2 regions of the Streptomyces sp. NPDC002044 genome follow, and region 2 is predicted to be linked to the other one. Evidence: riboswitches for the same ligand, from Rfam matches in the RefSeq annotation. Region 2 holds a riboswitch; the other holds the start of a gene.
What was found. A riboswitch is a leader RNA that binds a small molecule or an ion and turns the genes downstream of it on or off. The one in region 2 is predicted to bind cobalamin.
Positions count from the first base shown of each region.

Region 1 (7,272 bases), on a different contig from region 2:
CACGCGCACTCCTCGGGGAGCACGTCACCGCGCCGTGAGAGCGGGAAGTCGAGGAGCGGCTCGTGCTCCCGGCTCTCCTGGCCCTCAAGCTGCTCGACGCTCATCGGTGGTCCTCTCGGTCGGTGCGGTGTGCTGCGGTGCGGTGTTCCGCGCCGCGGTGTGCGGGGGCGCGGTGTGCTGCGGCGCCGGGCCCGCGACGGCCGCGGCCTCGGGGCGTACGACGGCGTACGCCTGGTTGCGGGTCGCGCGCAGGCCCCCGCCGCGGGCGAAGAGGACGTCGGTCAGCGGCATCTTGACGTGGTAGGCCGCCACCGAGGACGGCACGTCGAGAATGCTCGGGGTGTCCACGAAGAACGGCAGCTCGGCGGCCATGTAATCGAAACAGACCTGCAACTGTGCGTCCGTGATCGATTCACCTTCCGGCAACTTGGAGCCGATGAAGTGAAGGGCCATCTTCTCGCAGCCCTTGCGGAATTCGTCGTCGGTCTCCAGGAAATGCAGGACGCGCCGGTGCAGGAGTTGGTACACGGGGTTCGACTGGAACTCGGAAAGTGCCCGCACACGGATTTCGACTTGCGGAGGTCCTGATTCCTCCACGCCCTTGAGAATCCGTCGCCGGACCGCCTTGATTTCCTTCGCGGCGCGCTTCTCCGCATGGTCCCTCGTATAGCCGAAGGCGGCGAACATGCGGTCGACGTGCAGGTCTGCGTAGACGAAGTCGACCTGTGCGAAGCGGGCCGTGGCCCACTGGGCGAGATGGGTGATGCGCTCGGAGCTGAAGTAGCTGTTTCCCGGACTCACTCCGATGAGCACATGGTCGCCGTCTTCCCAGATATGGCGGCAGGTGCGGGTGAAGGGCAGAACTTCGAATGATGCGTCAGCTGTGATCGTCACCTGTGTGATCGCCCTTGTTGCCGCTTGTCCCTGGGAGCCCTGCGCTCCCGGTGTGGCGGCAATGTCAGTACGTTATGCCGTGATCCCGGAGCGTGACAAGAGCGGGCCGGATTTCTTGGCTGGAATTCTCACTTCCGTATGACGGAAGAGTAATTTGGATATCTTTCTGCCGCTCGAACGGGACCCCCGGCGAAGGCGCCTGCGAGGGGCGGCTACCCTGAGCCGGTCAACAAGCACGAAGAAGGGGTGGACCCAGTGGCCGACATCGAGAGCGCACGGGCGACGTTCGACAAGTTCGACGTGAACGGTGACGGATTCGTCACGGCCGACGAGTACAGCGCCGCCATGAGGGCGATGGGCGACGCGTACGTCACCGGCGCGGTCGCCGACGCCGTGCTCGCCTCCAAGGACGCGAACCGCGACGGCCTGCTGAGCTTCGACGAGTTCTGGGCCTCCCTGAACAAGTAGCCCGCCGCGCGCCCCCGCCCCGCCTGCCGGGGCCGGGGCGTCGTCAGTTCCCGGGGCCGGGGGAGCCCTCCATGTCCCCGACCTCGGCCAGCGCCTCCTCCAGCCAGGTCAGCCAGAACGTCTCCAGGGCGATCCCGCCGTGCAGGACGAGCCGGCGCAGCCGGTCCTGCACCGCGTCCCGCCCCGGCGGGAAGTCCTTCTCCTCGATGGCCCCGTACTGCTCCAACTGCCGCCGGTGCAGCTCCAGATGGCGCCGCAGTTCGGGGCCGAGCCCCTGCGGCCCGACGACCCCCGCCGCGCGGATCCGCAGCAGCAGGGGGTCGCGCACCGGCTTCGGGTCCTGGCTCTCGCGGACCCACCGCGCCAGCTCCGCGCCGCCGGCGGGCAGCACCTCGTATTCCTTCTTCTTCCCCCGTACGGGCACCTCGCTGGGCAGCTCCCGGATCAGCCCGGACTCCTCCAGCCGGCCCAGCTCGCGGTAGATCTGCTGGTGCGTCGCCGACCAGAAGTACCCGATCGACCTGTCGAAGCGCCGGGTCAGCTCCAGCCCCGACGAGGGCTTCTCGAGCAGGGCGGTGAGGATGGCGTGCGGCAGGGACATGGCGTCATCCTAGGTTTGCCCCGGTGCCGTCACGCCCCCGGGCGGACCCCGCCGGCGGCCGGCCAGCCGGCCAGCTCCTCCGGGACCCGCGGGCCGGGGGAGTCCGCGCCGAGCAGGCCGTGCGCGCGCAGGAACGCCGTCACCGCCGGGGACCAGGCCGGGCGCAGCCCCGCCGACTTCAGCAGCTCCGGATCCGAGAGGAGCACCGGCGCCGGACCCGTGCGGATGCCCGCCGGGGTCAGGACCGCCGCGTCGTCGGCCCAGCGGACCGCCAGCTCCACGTCGTGGGTGGCCATCACCACGGTGGTGCCCGCGGCCCGCAGCCCCGCCAGGACGTCCAGCAGCCGCTGCTGCCCGTCCGGGTCCAGCCCGGCCGTCGGCTCGTCCAGGATCAGGACGCGCGGCGCCATCGCCACCGCCCCCGCGATGGCCGCCCGCTTGCGCTGCCCGTACGAGAGCAGGTGCGTCGGGCGGTCCCGCAACGCCGTGATGTCCAGGGCCGCCAGCGCCGCGCCCACCCGGGCGCGGACCTCGGGCTCCGGCAGACCGAGGTTCATCGGACCGAACGACACGTCCTGCTCCACGGAGGCCGCGAACAGCTGGTCGTCCGGGTCCTGCACCACCAGCTGGACCGACGTCCGCAGCCGGGTCAGCCCGGCGCGGCCGTGACCTACCTCCGCACCGTCGAGCAGCAGCGCGCCCGAGCCCGGCCGCAGGCCCCCGCTCAGCAGGCGCATCAGCGTGGTCTTGCCGCTGCCGTTGCGCCCCAGCAGCACCAGGGCGCGGCCCTCGGGGATCGCGAAGTCCACGCCGGACAGCACCTCGGGGCCGTCCTCGTAGGCGTAGCCCGCGCCGGCCAGTTCCACCAGCGGCTTCACAGGTACAGCTCCTTCAGTACGAGGGTCAGGGCGACCAGGGAGGCGAGCAGGGCGGCCGTCCCGGCCAGGAACCGCCGGGACAGCGCCGTCTCGGGCACCAGCACGCGCAGCGTGCCGTCGTAGCCGCGCCCGGCCAGCCCCGACTGGAGCCGCGCCGCGCGGTCGAAGGCCCGGACGAACGAGGTCGCGGCGAGCCCGGCGACCGAACGCCACGCCGCCGCCCGCCCGGTGTTGCCGAGGCGGGCCGCCTGGGCCTGGCGTACGCGGGCCAGGGAGTCGAGCAGCAGGAAACCGATCCGGTACATGACCAGGGCCACGTCCACGACCGGGGCCGGCACCCCGGCCCGGACCAGCCGCGGCAGCAGGTCCGAGACGGGGGTGGTGAAGGCGAACAGCAGCACCCCCAGGGAGGCCGCGGAGGTCCGCAGCAGCAGTTCGCCCGCGTGCCGGGGGCCGTCGGGGGCCAGCGCGACGAACCCCGCCGGGCCGCCCACGGAGAACAGCAGCGGCAGCGCCCCGGTGAAGCAGAAGCCCAGCGGGATCCGGAACGCCCGCCACAGCTGCCGCCCCGCCACCCCGGCGGGGCCCAGCAGCAGGGCGAGGGTCGCCGCGGCGACCAGCGGCCCGCCGGGCCACGGCGGCAGGCACACCGCCGTGACCGTCAGGCCCACCCCGAGCACCGCCTTCTCCAGCGGATGGCGGCGGCGCCAGCGGCTGCCGTGCGCCGCCGCGTCGATCGGCAGCACCGCCTACGACTGCGCGGAGGCGTCGGGCGCGGTGGCGCCGGTGGCGCCCGCCGCGGCGGCACCCTGGCGGCGCCCCTTGCGGACCCCGAAGTAGTACGCGAGCACGCCCGCGCCGAGCGCCGCCTGCAGGGCGAACAGCGCCGACTCGATCTCCCCGGAAGGGGGTTCGTACAGCGGCGTGAACCACGGCTCGTAGTCCGGCTTCAGCTCGGTGATGGCCGTCTCCGCCTGCGCGTCGGCGCCCGCGAACGGCTCTTCCTTGCCCTCGCCCAGTCCCAGCGCGAGCGGGAGCACGGCCAGCGCCGCGACCAGGAGCAGCAGCAGGGTGTTGATCTTCGCGTTCCGGCTCATCAGACCGTCGCCTCCCGCTTGGTCTTGCCGGACGTGAGCTTCGCGACGCCGAGCCGGATCAGGTCCGACTTGCTGGACTGCATCAGCAGCCGTACGACGAGCACGGTCAGCAGGCCCTCGCTTACCGCGAGCGGGATCTGCGTCAGCGCGAAGATCTCACCGAACTTCACCAGCGAGCCGGTGAAGCCGGTGGCCTGGTCGGGGAAGGCCAGCGCCAGCTGGACGGAGGTGACGCAGTAGGTGACCAGGTCGGCGAAGAAGGCACCGGAGAACACGGCGACCATCAGCGGCGCGCCGGTCCCGCGCAGCAGGCGGTAGACGGCGTACCCGGCCCAGGGTCCGGCGATGGCCATCGAGAAGACGTTCGCGCCGAGGGTGGTGAGCCCGCCGTGCGCCAGCAGCAGCGCCTGGAACAGCAGGGTGATCGTCCCCAGCACCGCCATGACCGGCGGCCGGAAGAGGATCGCTCCGAGCCCCGTTCCGGTGGGGTGCGAGCAGCTGCCCGTCACCGAGGGGATCTTCAGGGCGGACAGGACGAACGTGAACGCTCCGGCCGCACCGAGCAGCAGCGTGCTCTCCGGGTTGGCCTTGACCTCGCGGGTCAGGGCGCGGACCCCGTGTACGACAAAGGGAGCGGACGCGGCGCCCCAGGCGACCGCGTGCAAGGGGGGCAGAAACCCCTCGGCTATATGCATGAGTAGAGACCTCTCCAGCACCTCGTGGATGGACGACGCGCCTCGGCCGGTCTCCTGGCTCACGGGTGCTGATGCCCGGGCTCCGCCTTCCCGGGGCCGAGCGGTCACCCGCACGACGCCCAGTGGCTTCCCGTAGGAGTGGAGCCGGACTTCCCGATCACAGTGGCGAGGGCCGCACCGGTTTTTCACCGGTTTCCCGAACACCAAGGCCCGATGACCCTAGTCGGCCGCGCGGACCGGTCACAACCCGCCCCTCGCGGGCGCCGTCCGCTGGCGCTCCGGCCGGGGCCCGGACAGGGTGGGAGCGTGCCTGCCGATGATGAAACCCCGACCCCGCCCGACTACTCGGGCCTGTCCGCCGTCTACGTGAACTGCACGCTCAAGCGATCACCCGAGGCCAGCAACACCGACGGCCTGATCGCCCGGAGCCGCGCGGTCATGGAGGCGGCCGGCGCCCGGACCTCGGTCATCCGCGCCGTCGACCACGACATCGCGACCGGCGTCTGGCCGGACATGACCGAGCACGGCTGGGAGAGCGACCAGTGGCCGGTCCTCTACAGCCGGATCATGGACGCCGACATCCTCGTGCTGTGCGGGCCGATCTGGCTCGGTGACAACAGCTCCGTGATGAAGCGGGTCATCGAGCGGCTCTACGCCTGCTCCTCCCTGCTGAACGAGAAGGGCCAGTACGCGTACTACGGGCGCGTCGGCGGCGCGCTGATCACCGGCAACGAGGACGGCGTCAAGCACTGCGCCATGAACGTCCTCTACAGCCTCCAGCACCTGGGCTACGCGATCCCGCCCCAGGCCGACGCGGGCTGGATCGGCGAGGCCGGCCCCGGGCCCTCCTACCTGGACCCGGGCTCCGGCGGCCCCGAGAACGACTTCACCAACCGGAACACCGCCTTCATGTCCTGGAACCTGATGCACCTGGCAGCCCTGCTCAAGCGGGCGGGCGGCATGCCGGCCCACGGGAACCAGCGCTCGCTGTGGGACGCGGGCTGCCGGTTCGACTTCCCCAACCCCGAGCACCGCTGAGGCACGGGGCCCGGGGACGGCGGCGCCGCCCCCCGGGCCCCGGCCCGGTCAGCACACGTTGGGGTGCGCGATGTCCAGCACCAGCCGCTCGGGCGCGTGCAGGACGCTGGTGGAGTAGGCGGGCTTGGTGTCGAAGGCGGCGCCGAAGGTCACGTACCCCTCGTAGTCGCCGGTCATGGCGAGGCCCTTGAGCTTGCTGAGGTAGATCTTCTGCAGACGCGGGCCCTGGTAGACGTTCTGCCCCGCGTCGTCGTGACCGGCGGCGGGGTTCAGGCGGACTTCCAGGAAGTACTTCCCGGCCAGCGGCACGGGCTTGCCGGACCCGTCGTAGTACAGCTTGGGCACGGGCGTGACGGTGACCCCGGGGACGTACCCCTGGAGGTCGATGACGACCCGGTCGAACGTGCAGTGACCGCCCCAGCGGGCATTGACGACGAGCGGGGTCTGGGTGCGGGCGGCGGCCTGGGCGGCCGATGCCGGTGCGGCGAGGGCGAGGCCGGCGGTGAGCAGGGCGCCGGTGGCCAGGGCCACGAGCTGCCGGCGGCGGCGCCGCGCGAACGGCGGACGGTGGGTGGGACGCGGACGCGGGTGGTTCGTGACGTCGTTCATGACGTCCCCCGATTCTCCGGAGACGGGGACTGCGCTGTCACAGCCAAGGACACCTGCCGGACGGCGGCGGTTCCCGCGGCCGGGTGTCAGCCGGGCAGCAGCGCGTCCAGCTCCGCGTCCAGGTCGTAGTGCCGGTGCTCCAGGCCGCGCGGGACCAGCTGGGTCAGGCGGCGGCACAGCCCGCGCACGTCCTTGGCGCGGGCGGAGAACACGCAGCTCTTCCCGCCGTTGCTGAAGGCCAGGAAGACCCGCGGCTCGGTGCCCTTCCAGCGCGGCCAGACCTGTATGTCGCCCTCGCCGGTGGCGCAGGTCTCCCCGTCGAGCAGCAGGTCGCGGGCGAACACCCAGCGCGCCAGATGGGCGCCGCCGCCCTGGAGGTCCACGGCGACTTCGTACGGCCGGTCGGAGCGGTACGTGAAGGCCCCGTGCACCGGGAGGGAGACGGGCGAGGTCTCCAGCCGGAGCGGAAGGACGCGCTGTTCGGTGGTGGCCATGGGGGCGCCCCTCTCGGTCGGCGTGAGGGGGTTTCGCAACCCCCTCCGGGCAAACTAGCCCACCGTCCGCCCGCCGCCCCGTGCCGAAGGTCCCGTCCGGCAGGGCCGCTGGACCCGACTTCCCGCCGGGCGCCCGGGTTCCCGTACGGCCGCGCGCGGGACTTCGTACGGGAGGGCGGGAAGCCGGTTCCGGCGGGCGCCGCTCAGCACTCGATGACGTTGACCGCCAGGCCGCCGCGGGCCGTTTCCTTGTACTTGACCTTCATGTCCGCGCCCGTCTCCTTCATGGTCTTGATGACCTTGTCGAGGGAGACCTTGTGCGTGCCGTCGCCGCGCAGCGCCATCCTGGCCGCCGTGACCGCCTTGACCGCGGCCATGCCGTTGCGCTCGATGCACGGGATCTGCACGAGGCCGCCGACCGGGTCGCAGGTCAGGCCCAGGTTGTGCTCCATGCCGATCTCGGCCGCGTTCTCCACCTGCTCCGGAGTGCCGCCCATG
Region 1 covers NZ_JBEOXU010000019.1:25,431-32,702, forward strand. Annotated here, with positions in the region: gene ABT106_RS07690 (cytochrome P450) at 1-104, opposite strand, end outside; gene ABT106_RS07695 (tRNA-dependent cyclodipeptide synthase) at 85-894, opposite strand; gene ABT106_RS07700 (EF-hand domain-containing protein) at 1,150-1,362, shown strand; gene ABT106_RS07705 (PadR family transcriptional regulator) at 1,406-1,963, opposite strand; gene ABT106_RS07710 (ATP-binding cassette domain-containing protein) at 1,993-2,841, opposite strand; gene cbiQ (cobalt ECF transporter T component CbiQ) at 2,838-3,587, opposite strand; gene ABT106_RS07720 (energy-coupling factor ABC transporter substrate-binding protein) at 3,591-3,938, opposite strand; gene ABT106_RS07725 (energy-coupling factor ABC transporter permease) at 3,938-4,633, opposite strand; cobalamin riboswitch at 4,661-4,856, opposite strand; gene ABT106_RS07730 (flavodoxin family protein) at 4,940-5,671, shown strand; gene ABT106_RS07735 (AMIN-like domain-containing (lipo)protein) at 5,720-6,280, opposite strand; gene ABT106_RS07740 (SsgA family sporulation/cell division regulator) at 6,367-6,774, opposite strand; gene ABT106_RS07745 (L-serine ammonia-lyase) at 6,978-7,272, opposite strand, start outside.
Region 1: linked by a shared signal. The riboswitch ahead of ABT106_RS07725 (energy-coupling factor ABC transporter permease) and the one ahead of ABT106_RS20510 (ribonucleoside-diphosphate reductase subunit alpha) in region 2 are both predicted to bind cobalamin.

Region 2 (7,272 bases):
TTCCTTGTCCGCTTCCGCGCCCGCCTTGGCGGCGTCCTCACCCTTCAGGACCTTGGTCATGAACTCCTTGATGGGGTTCGGCTCGGTCTCGACGTTCGCCCAGCCGGCCGTGACCGGGGTGATCTTGCCGTTGAGGCCGGCCTTGGCCATGGCCTCGGCGAAGGAGCCCGCCGGGGCGGCGAAGTTGGCGCCGGCCTGGTTCGGGAGCAGCGCGCCCTTGGTCTCGGCGGCGTACTTGGTCATCTGGTCCTTGCCTGCGGCGAGGGCCAGCCACTCCTTGGCGAGCTCCTTGTTCTTGGAGCGCTCGGCGACCGCGAGGTTCGAGCCGCCGAGGAAGACGGTGCCGGACTTGTCGGCGGTCTTGCCCGGGATCGGGAAGTAGCCGAAGTCGGCTTCCTTGCCCGCGTCCTTCAGCGCCTTCTCGGCACCGCCGGCCTCCCAGCCGAGACCGATCCAGGAGGCGACGCCGCCCTTGGGAACGATGTCGGTGGACTGCTGCGGGCTGGCCTCGTCCTTGTCCTTGGGCGCGGTGGAGAACGCCTGGAGCTTCTTGTAGAACTCGATCGCGGAGGCGGCCTGCGGGGTGCCCAGCTGGCCCTTCCACTTGTCGCCGTCCTTGACGGCGAGGTCCGCGCCCTCGTCCCAGACGAAGCCCGCGAGGACGTACCAGCTCTGGCCGGGGAGGTAGATCGGCTGCGAGGCCGGGTCCGAGGTCTTCAGCTTCTCCAGGCCGGCGACCCACTCGTCGCGGGTGGTGGGCGGGGTGATGCCGGCCTTGGCGTACGCCTTCTTGTCGTAGATGACGACGCGGTTGGCGGCGTACCACGGGGCGGAGTAGAGCTTGCCGTCGACCTCGGCGGAGGAGAGCATGCTCTTCTGCCAGGCGTCGGCGCCGAGCTTGGCCTTGTCGCCGGAGAGGTCGGCGAGCCCGCCGGTGACCGCGTAACCGGCGGTCTGGGTGTTGCCGAGCTCAAGGACGTCGGGCGGGGTGTTCTCGGAGAGGGCGGTGGTGATCTTCTCCTGGATGCCGGTCCACTTCTGCTCTTCGACCTTGACCGTGACACCGGGGTGCTTGGCCGAGAACTCCTTGTTGACCTCGTCGATCCAGGTCTTCGGCGCCGAGCCGTCCATCACCCATACGGTGATTTCCTTGGGGCCGGCCGCGTCGGTCTTACCCTTGTCGTCGCCGCCGTTGCCGCATGCCGCGACTCCGACCATCATGCCCGCGACACTGACCGCCGCGATGAGCTTGCGCTTCACGCCACCCTCCTCAGGGATGCTGCCTGCAACTTCCCTCGCCCACCGCGGTGACGTACCAAGTACTCCCGTGGGGCCGGGATCTGATCCATATTGGTTTAGACCAGTAGCTGGAGCTTGGCCTAGACCTTTAGGGGTGTCAAGGGTCTAATGAGCGGGTGCTCGGTCCGTTATCGGACCGACACCTGGGCAGAGAGAAGGCCCGTCCCCCCACACGTGTCACGATGTGACCGCACATATCGGAGGAGCCGGTGACGGCAGCGAAACTGGAGTCGGGAAGGCGGGCGGCGATGGCCACCGAAGGGGCGCTCACGGAGCCGGAGGGCGGGGCTGCGACCCGCACGGCACGTGTACCCAAGTACTACCGACTCAAGCGGCACTTGCTCGACATGACCGAAACCCTGCCGCCCGGCACACCGGTACCGCCGGAGCGCACGCTCGCGGCCGAATTCGACACCTCCCGGACGACCGTCCGGCAGGCCCTGCAGGAGCTCGTGGTGGAGGGCCGCCTGGAGCGCATCCAGGGCAAGGGCACCTTCGTCGCGAAGCCCAAGGTCTCCCAGCCGCTCCAACTCTCCTCCTACACCGAGGACATGCGGGCCCAGGGGCTGGAACCGACCTCCCAGCTCCTCGACATCGGATACGTGACGGCCGACGACACCCTCGCCGGACTCCTCAAGATCACCACCGGCGGACGGGTGCTGCGCATCGAGCGGCTGCGCCTGGCCAGCGGCGAGCCGATGGCCATCGAGACCACCCACCTCTCGGCCAAGCGCTTCCCCGCACTGCGCCGTTCCCTCGTCAAATACACCTCCCTCTACACCGCGCTCGCGGAGGTGTACGACGTCCGGCTCGCCGAGGCGGAGGAGACCATCGAGACCTCGCTCGCGACCCCGCGCGAGGCCGGCCTGCTCGGCACGGACGTCGGGCTGCCGATGCTCATGCTGTCCCGGCACTCGCTGGACGCGGACGGCGAACCGGTGGAGTGGGTGCGCTCGGTCTACCGCGGCGACCGCTACAAGTTCGTGGCCCGCCTCCAGCGGCCGGCGCTCTGACGGCCGGGCGGCCCGCGCACCCGGCGGACCGACCGCCCCGCCACCCACTCGGCTGACCACCCGTCCGACCGTCCGGCCCCGCATCCGTACGTACCGATATACGGACGGGGTCTTACGTTCACCGGGCAATCCCCCGTAGATTCCCTGCGCTTACGCAGAAGATCGACGAGGGGACGAAGGTCATGCCCAAATCGGATGCAACGGGAACAGAACGGGACACGGCGAGTCCGGGCACCACGCAGGGCTCGCCCTCTCCCACGTCCATCGCCGTGTGGGTGCTCGTCGGACTCGTCGGCGCCATCGGCTGGGGCGTACTGGCGCTCTCCCGCGGCGAGGAGATCTCGGCCGCCTGGCTGCTCGCCGCCGCCCTGGGCTCGTACGCCATCGGCTACCGCTTCTACGCCCGCTTCATCGCGCACCGCGTACTGAAGGTGGACAAGACCCGGGCCACCCCCGCGGAACGCCTTGACAACGGTGTCGACTTCCACCCGACCGACCGCCGTGTGCTCTTCGGCCACCACTTCGCCGCCGTGGCCGGCGCCGGCCCGCTCGTCGGACCCGTGCTCGCCGCCCAGATGGGCTACCTGCCCGGCACGATCTGGATCGTCGCGGGCGTCATCTTCGCGGGCGCCGTCCAGGACATGGTGACGCTCTTCTTCTCCACCCGCCGCGACGGGCGTTCGCTGGGCCAGATGGCCCGGGACGAGATCGGCCCCGTCGGCGGGGCCGCCGCGCTGATCGCCGTGTTCGCCATCATGATCATCCTGCTGGCCGTGCTGGCGCTGGTCATCGTCAACGCCCTCGCCCACTCGCCGTGGGGCGTCTTCTCCATCGGCATGACCATCCCGATCGCCCTCTTCATGGGCTTCTACCTCCGCGTGCTGCGGCCGGGCCGGGTCACCGAGGTCTCCCTCATAGGGGTCGCGCTGCTGCTGCTCGCGATCGTCGCGGGCGGCTGGGTCGCCGAGTCCTCCCTCGCCGGGACCTTCACCCTGGAGAAGGAGACGCTCGTCGTCTGGATGGTCGCGTACGGTTTCGTCGCCTCGGTCCTGCCGGTGTGGATGCTGCTCGCGCCCCGCGACTACCTCTCCACCTTCATGAAGGTCGGCACGATCGCGCTGCTCGCACTGGGCGTGGTCATCTCGATGCCCACCCTGAAGATGCCCGCGGTCACCGAGTTCGCCGCCCGCGGCGACGGCCCGGTCTTCGCCGGCTCGATGTTCCCGTTCGTGTTCATCACCATCGCGTGCGGGGCCCTGTCCGGATTCCACTCGCTGGTCGCCTCCGGCACCACCCCGAAGATGATCCAGAAGGAGACCCAGGTACGGGTCATCGGCTACGGCGCCATGCTGACCGAGTCCTTCGTCGCCATCATGGCGATGATCGCGGCCTGCATCATCGAGCCCGGCCTGTTCTTCGCCGTGAACTCGCCCCCCGGCGTCATCGGCACCACCGTCGAGACCGCCTCGCAGGCGGTGACGAACTTCGGCTTCGCCATCAGCCCGGAAGCCCTCGCGCAGGCCGCGAAGGACGTCGAGGAGACCAGTCTGCTCTCCCGTACGGGTGGAGCGCCGACCTTCGCACTCGGGATGTCGGAGATCTTCTCGGCCGTCATCGGCGGCGCCGGCATGAAGGCCTTCTGGTACCACTTCGCCATCATGTTCGAGGCACTGTTCATCCTGACCACCGTCGACGCGGGCACCCGCGTCGGCCGGTTCATGCTGCAGGACACCCTCGGCAACGTCCACAAGTCCTTCAAGGACGTCAGCTGGAAGCCCGGCGTGTGGTTCGCCAGCGCCATCGTCGTCGGCGGCTGGGGTTACTTCCTGTGGGTCGGCGTCAAGGACCCGCTGGGCGGCATCAACCAGCTCTTCCCGCTGTTCGGCATCGCGAACCAGCTGCTCGCGGCGGTCGCCCTGGCCGTCTGCACCACCCTCCTCGTCAAGTCCGGCCGGCTCAAGTGGGCCTGGGTGACGGGCGTGCCGCTGGCGTGGGACGTGGCCGTCACGCTCACCGCGAGCTACCAGAAGATCTTCTCGGAGGACGTGAAGGTCGGCTTCTTCGCGCAGCGCGACAAGTACCAGGCCGGCATCGACGCCGACAAGGTCCTGCCGCCCGCGAAGACCATGGGCGAGATGGAGACCGTGGTCACCAACGCCACGGTGGACGGCGTGCTGTGCGTGCTCTTCGCCGTCCTGATCATCGTCGTGCTGCTGGACGCCGCCCGGACCTGCTTCAAGGCGATCGCCGACCCGGCGTCCGTGAAGCTCTCCGAGGTCCCGTGGACCGAGTCGAAGATCGTCGCCCCGGCCGGGCTCGTCCCGACCGCCGAGGAGCGCGCCGAGCTCACGGCCGCGGGCCTGGACTCGGGCGGCGGCCGGGCGAAGGAGCCGGTCGCGTGAGCCGGGCGGCGCCCGGCCGCGCCGGTACGGGCCGCAGCGGTGCCGGGCGGCTGCGCCGGGCGCTGGCCCGGGCGCGGTACTTCGTACGGGAGTTCTCCGGCGAGGCCGCCTACGACCGGTACGTCGCCCACGCCCGCTCCCACGACCCCGACGCCGCGGTCCCGACCCGCCGGGCCTTCGAACGGGCCCGCACCGACGCCCGGGAGGCGGACCCCCGCGACGGCTTCCGCTGCTGCTGACCCGCTCGCCCCGAGGGCGCCCCGCCCCGAAGGCCCCGCCGCTCCTCGCGGCGGGGCCTTCGGCTTCCGGCGCCGCGACGGGGGGCCGGCCCGCCCGCCCGGCCCGCCCGCCCGGCACTCCGCCGCCCCGTACGCGTCCTGCACACTCGACCGCATGGACATGGTGATCAGGGCGGCGCTGCCCGCCGAATACGCGGAGCTGGGCGAGATCACGGCGCGGGCCTACCTCGCCGACGGGCATCTGGACGAGAGCGAGAACGAGCACTACCTGAACGTCCTGCGCGACGTGGCCGGCCGGGCCGCCCTGGCCGAGGTGCTCGTCGCCGAACGCGGCGGCCGCGTCCTCGGTGGAGTGACCTTCGCCGCGCCCGGGAGCCCGCTCGCCGACATCGCCGGCCCGGACGAGGCCGAGTTCCGGATGCTCGCCGTGGCCCGCGACGGCCGCGGGCAGGGCGCCGGCGAGGCGCTCGTACGGGCCTGCCTGGACCGGGCGCGGGCGATCGAGGGGGTTTCCGCGATGGTCCTCTCCACCCAGCGGAGCATGGCCGGGGCCCACCGGATCTACTCCCGGCTCGGTTTCGAACGCACTCCGGAACGGGACTGGGCGCCGATCGAGGGCCTCACCCTGCTGACGTACCGGCTGAAGCTGTAGCCGCGCCGACACAACATGTGGGGGCTTCCGCAGAGAGGCGCCCCCACATGTATGCTCAGGGCTGCTGTCGCCGCAGGGGAATCCGGTGCGAATCCGGAACTGTCCCGCAACGGTATGAAGTGCACCGATTGGTGTACCCGCAAGTCCGAGGACCTGCCGACAGCGCGCCCGGCTCGACCGAACCGGGCGCCGATACGTCCGGGCCTCGCGGTTGGGCCGGTGGACGCCATGCGGTGCGCGAGCTGCCTGCCCTGTCCGGGCCGACGCGTGCGCTGTCCCGCATGCGCCCCTCGCACCCCGCCCCGCCGATGACCGGGCCGAGCGAGGGAGAGCAACCCCCGTGACCATCGCGCCTTCCGCACCGCGCGCCGAGTCCGTTCCGTCCACGGCTCTTCATGGATCTGGCGAAGGTCCCGGGGCCGCACTCCTGCGTACCCTCACCGAACTGACGGCCGACCTCCCCGACACCGACCCCGGCCGGGTCGCCGCCGCCGCGCTGCGCGGCCGCAGCTCCATCGCCGACGAGGCCGAACTGCGCGGGCTGGCCACCGAGGCCGCCGCCGGGCTCATCTCCGAGGACCCGGCGTACTCCCGCCTCGCCGCCCGCCTGCTGACGCTGGCCGTGGCCGGGGAGGCCGCCGGCCAGGGTGCCACCTCCTTCTCCGCGTCCGTCGCCGTCGGCCACCGCGAGGGCCTGATCGCCGACCGCACCGCCGCGTTCGTCAAGGCCCACGCGGCCCGCCTGGACGCGCTGGTCGAGCACACCCTCGCCGAGGGCGCCGACGACCGCTTCGGCTTCTTCGGCCTGCGCACCCTGCACAGCCGCTACCTGCTGCGCCACCCGATCACCCGCCAGGTCGTGGAGACCCCGCAGTTCTTCATGCTGCGCGTGGCCTGCGGTCTCGCCGAGACCGGACCTGACAGCGAGACCGGCAGTGTCCAGGCCGTCGAGGAAGTGGCCTCGCTGTACCGGCTGATGAGCCGCCTCGACTACCTGCCGTCCTCCCCCACGCTCTTCAACTCCGGCACCCGGCACCCGCAGATGTCCTCCTGCTACCTGCTGGACTCCCCGCTGGACGAGCTCGACTCGATCTACGACCGCTACCACCAGGTCGCCCGCCTCTCCAAGCACGCCGGCGGCATCGGCCTCTCGTACTCCCGCATCCGCGCCCGCGGTTCGCTGATCCGCGGCACCAACGGCCACTCCAACGGCATCGTCCCGTTCCTGAAGACCCTCGACGCCTCCGTCGCCGCCGTGAACCAGGGCGGCCGCCGCAAGGGCGCCGCCGCCGTCTACCTGGAGACCTGGCACGCGGACATCGAGGAGTTCCTGGAGCTCCGCGACAACACCGGCGAGGACCAGCGCCGCACGCACAACCTGAACCTCGCCCACTGGGTGCCGGACGAGTTCATGCGCCGCGTGAACGCCGACGCCGACTGGTCGCTGTTCTCCCCGGCCGAGGTCCCCGAGCTGGTGGACCTGTGGGGCGACGACTTCGACGCCGCGTACCGCGCGGCCGAGGCCGCGGGCCTGGCCCGCAAGACCATTCCCGCCCGCGAGCTGTACGGCCGGATGATGCGCACCCTCGCGCAGACCGGCCAGGGCTGGATGACCTTCAAGGACGCCTCCAACCGCACGGCCAACCAGACCGCCGAGCCGGGCACCG
Region 2 covers NZ_JBEOXU010000082.1:19,765-27,036, reverse strand. Annotated here, with positions in the region: gene ABT106_RS20535 (extracellular solute-binding protein) at 1-1,260, opposite strand, end outside; gene ABT106_RS20530 (GntR family transcriptional regulator) at 1,548-2,312, shown strand; gene ABT106_RS20525 (carbon starvation CstA family protein) at 2,495-4,714, shown strand; gene ABT106_RS20520 (CstA-like transporter-associated (seleno)protein) at 4,765-4,953, shown strand; gene ABT106_RS20515 (GNAT family N-acetyltransferase) at 5,108-5,605, shown strand; cobalamin riboswitch at 5,647-5,780, shown strand; gene ABT106_RS20510 (ribonucleoside-diphosphate reductase subunit alpha) at 5,946-7,272, shown strand, end outside.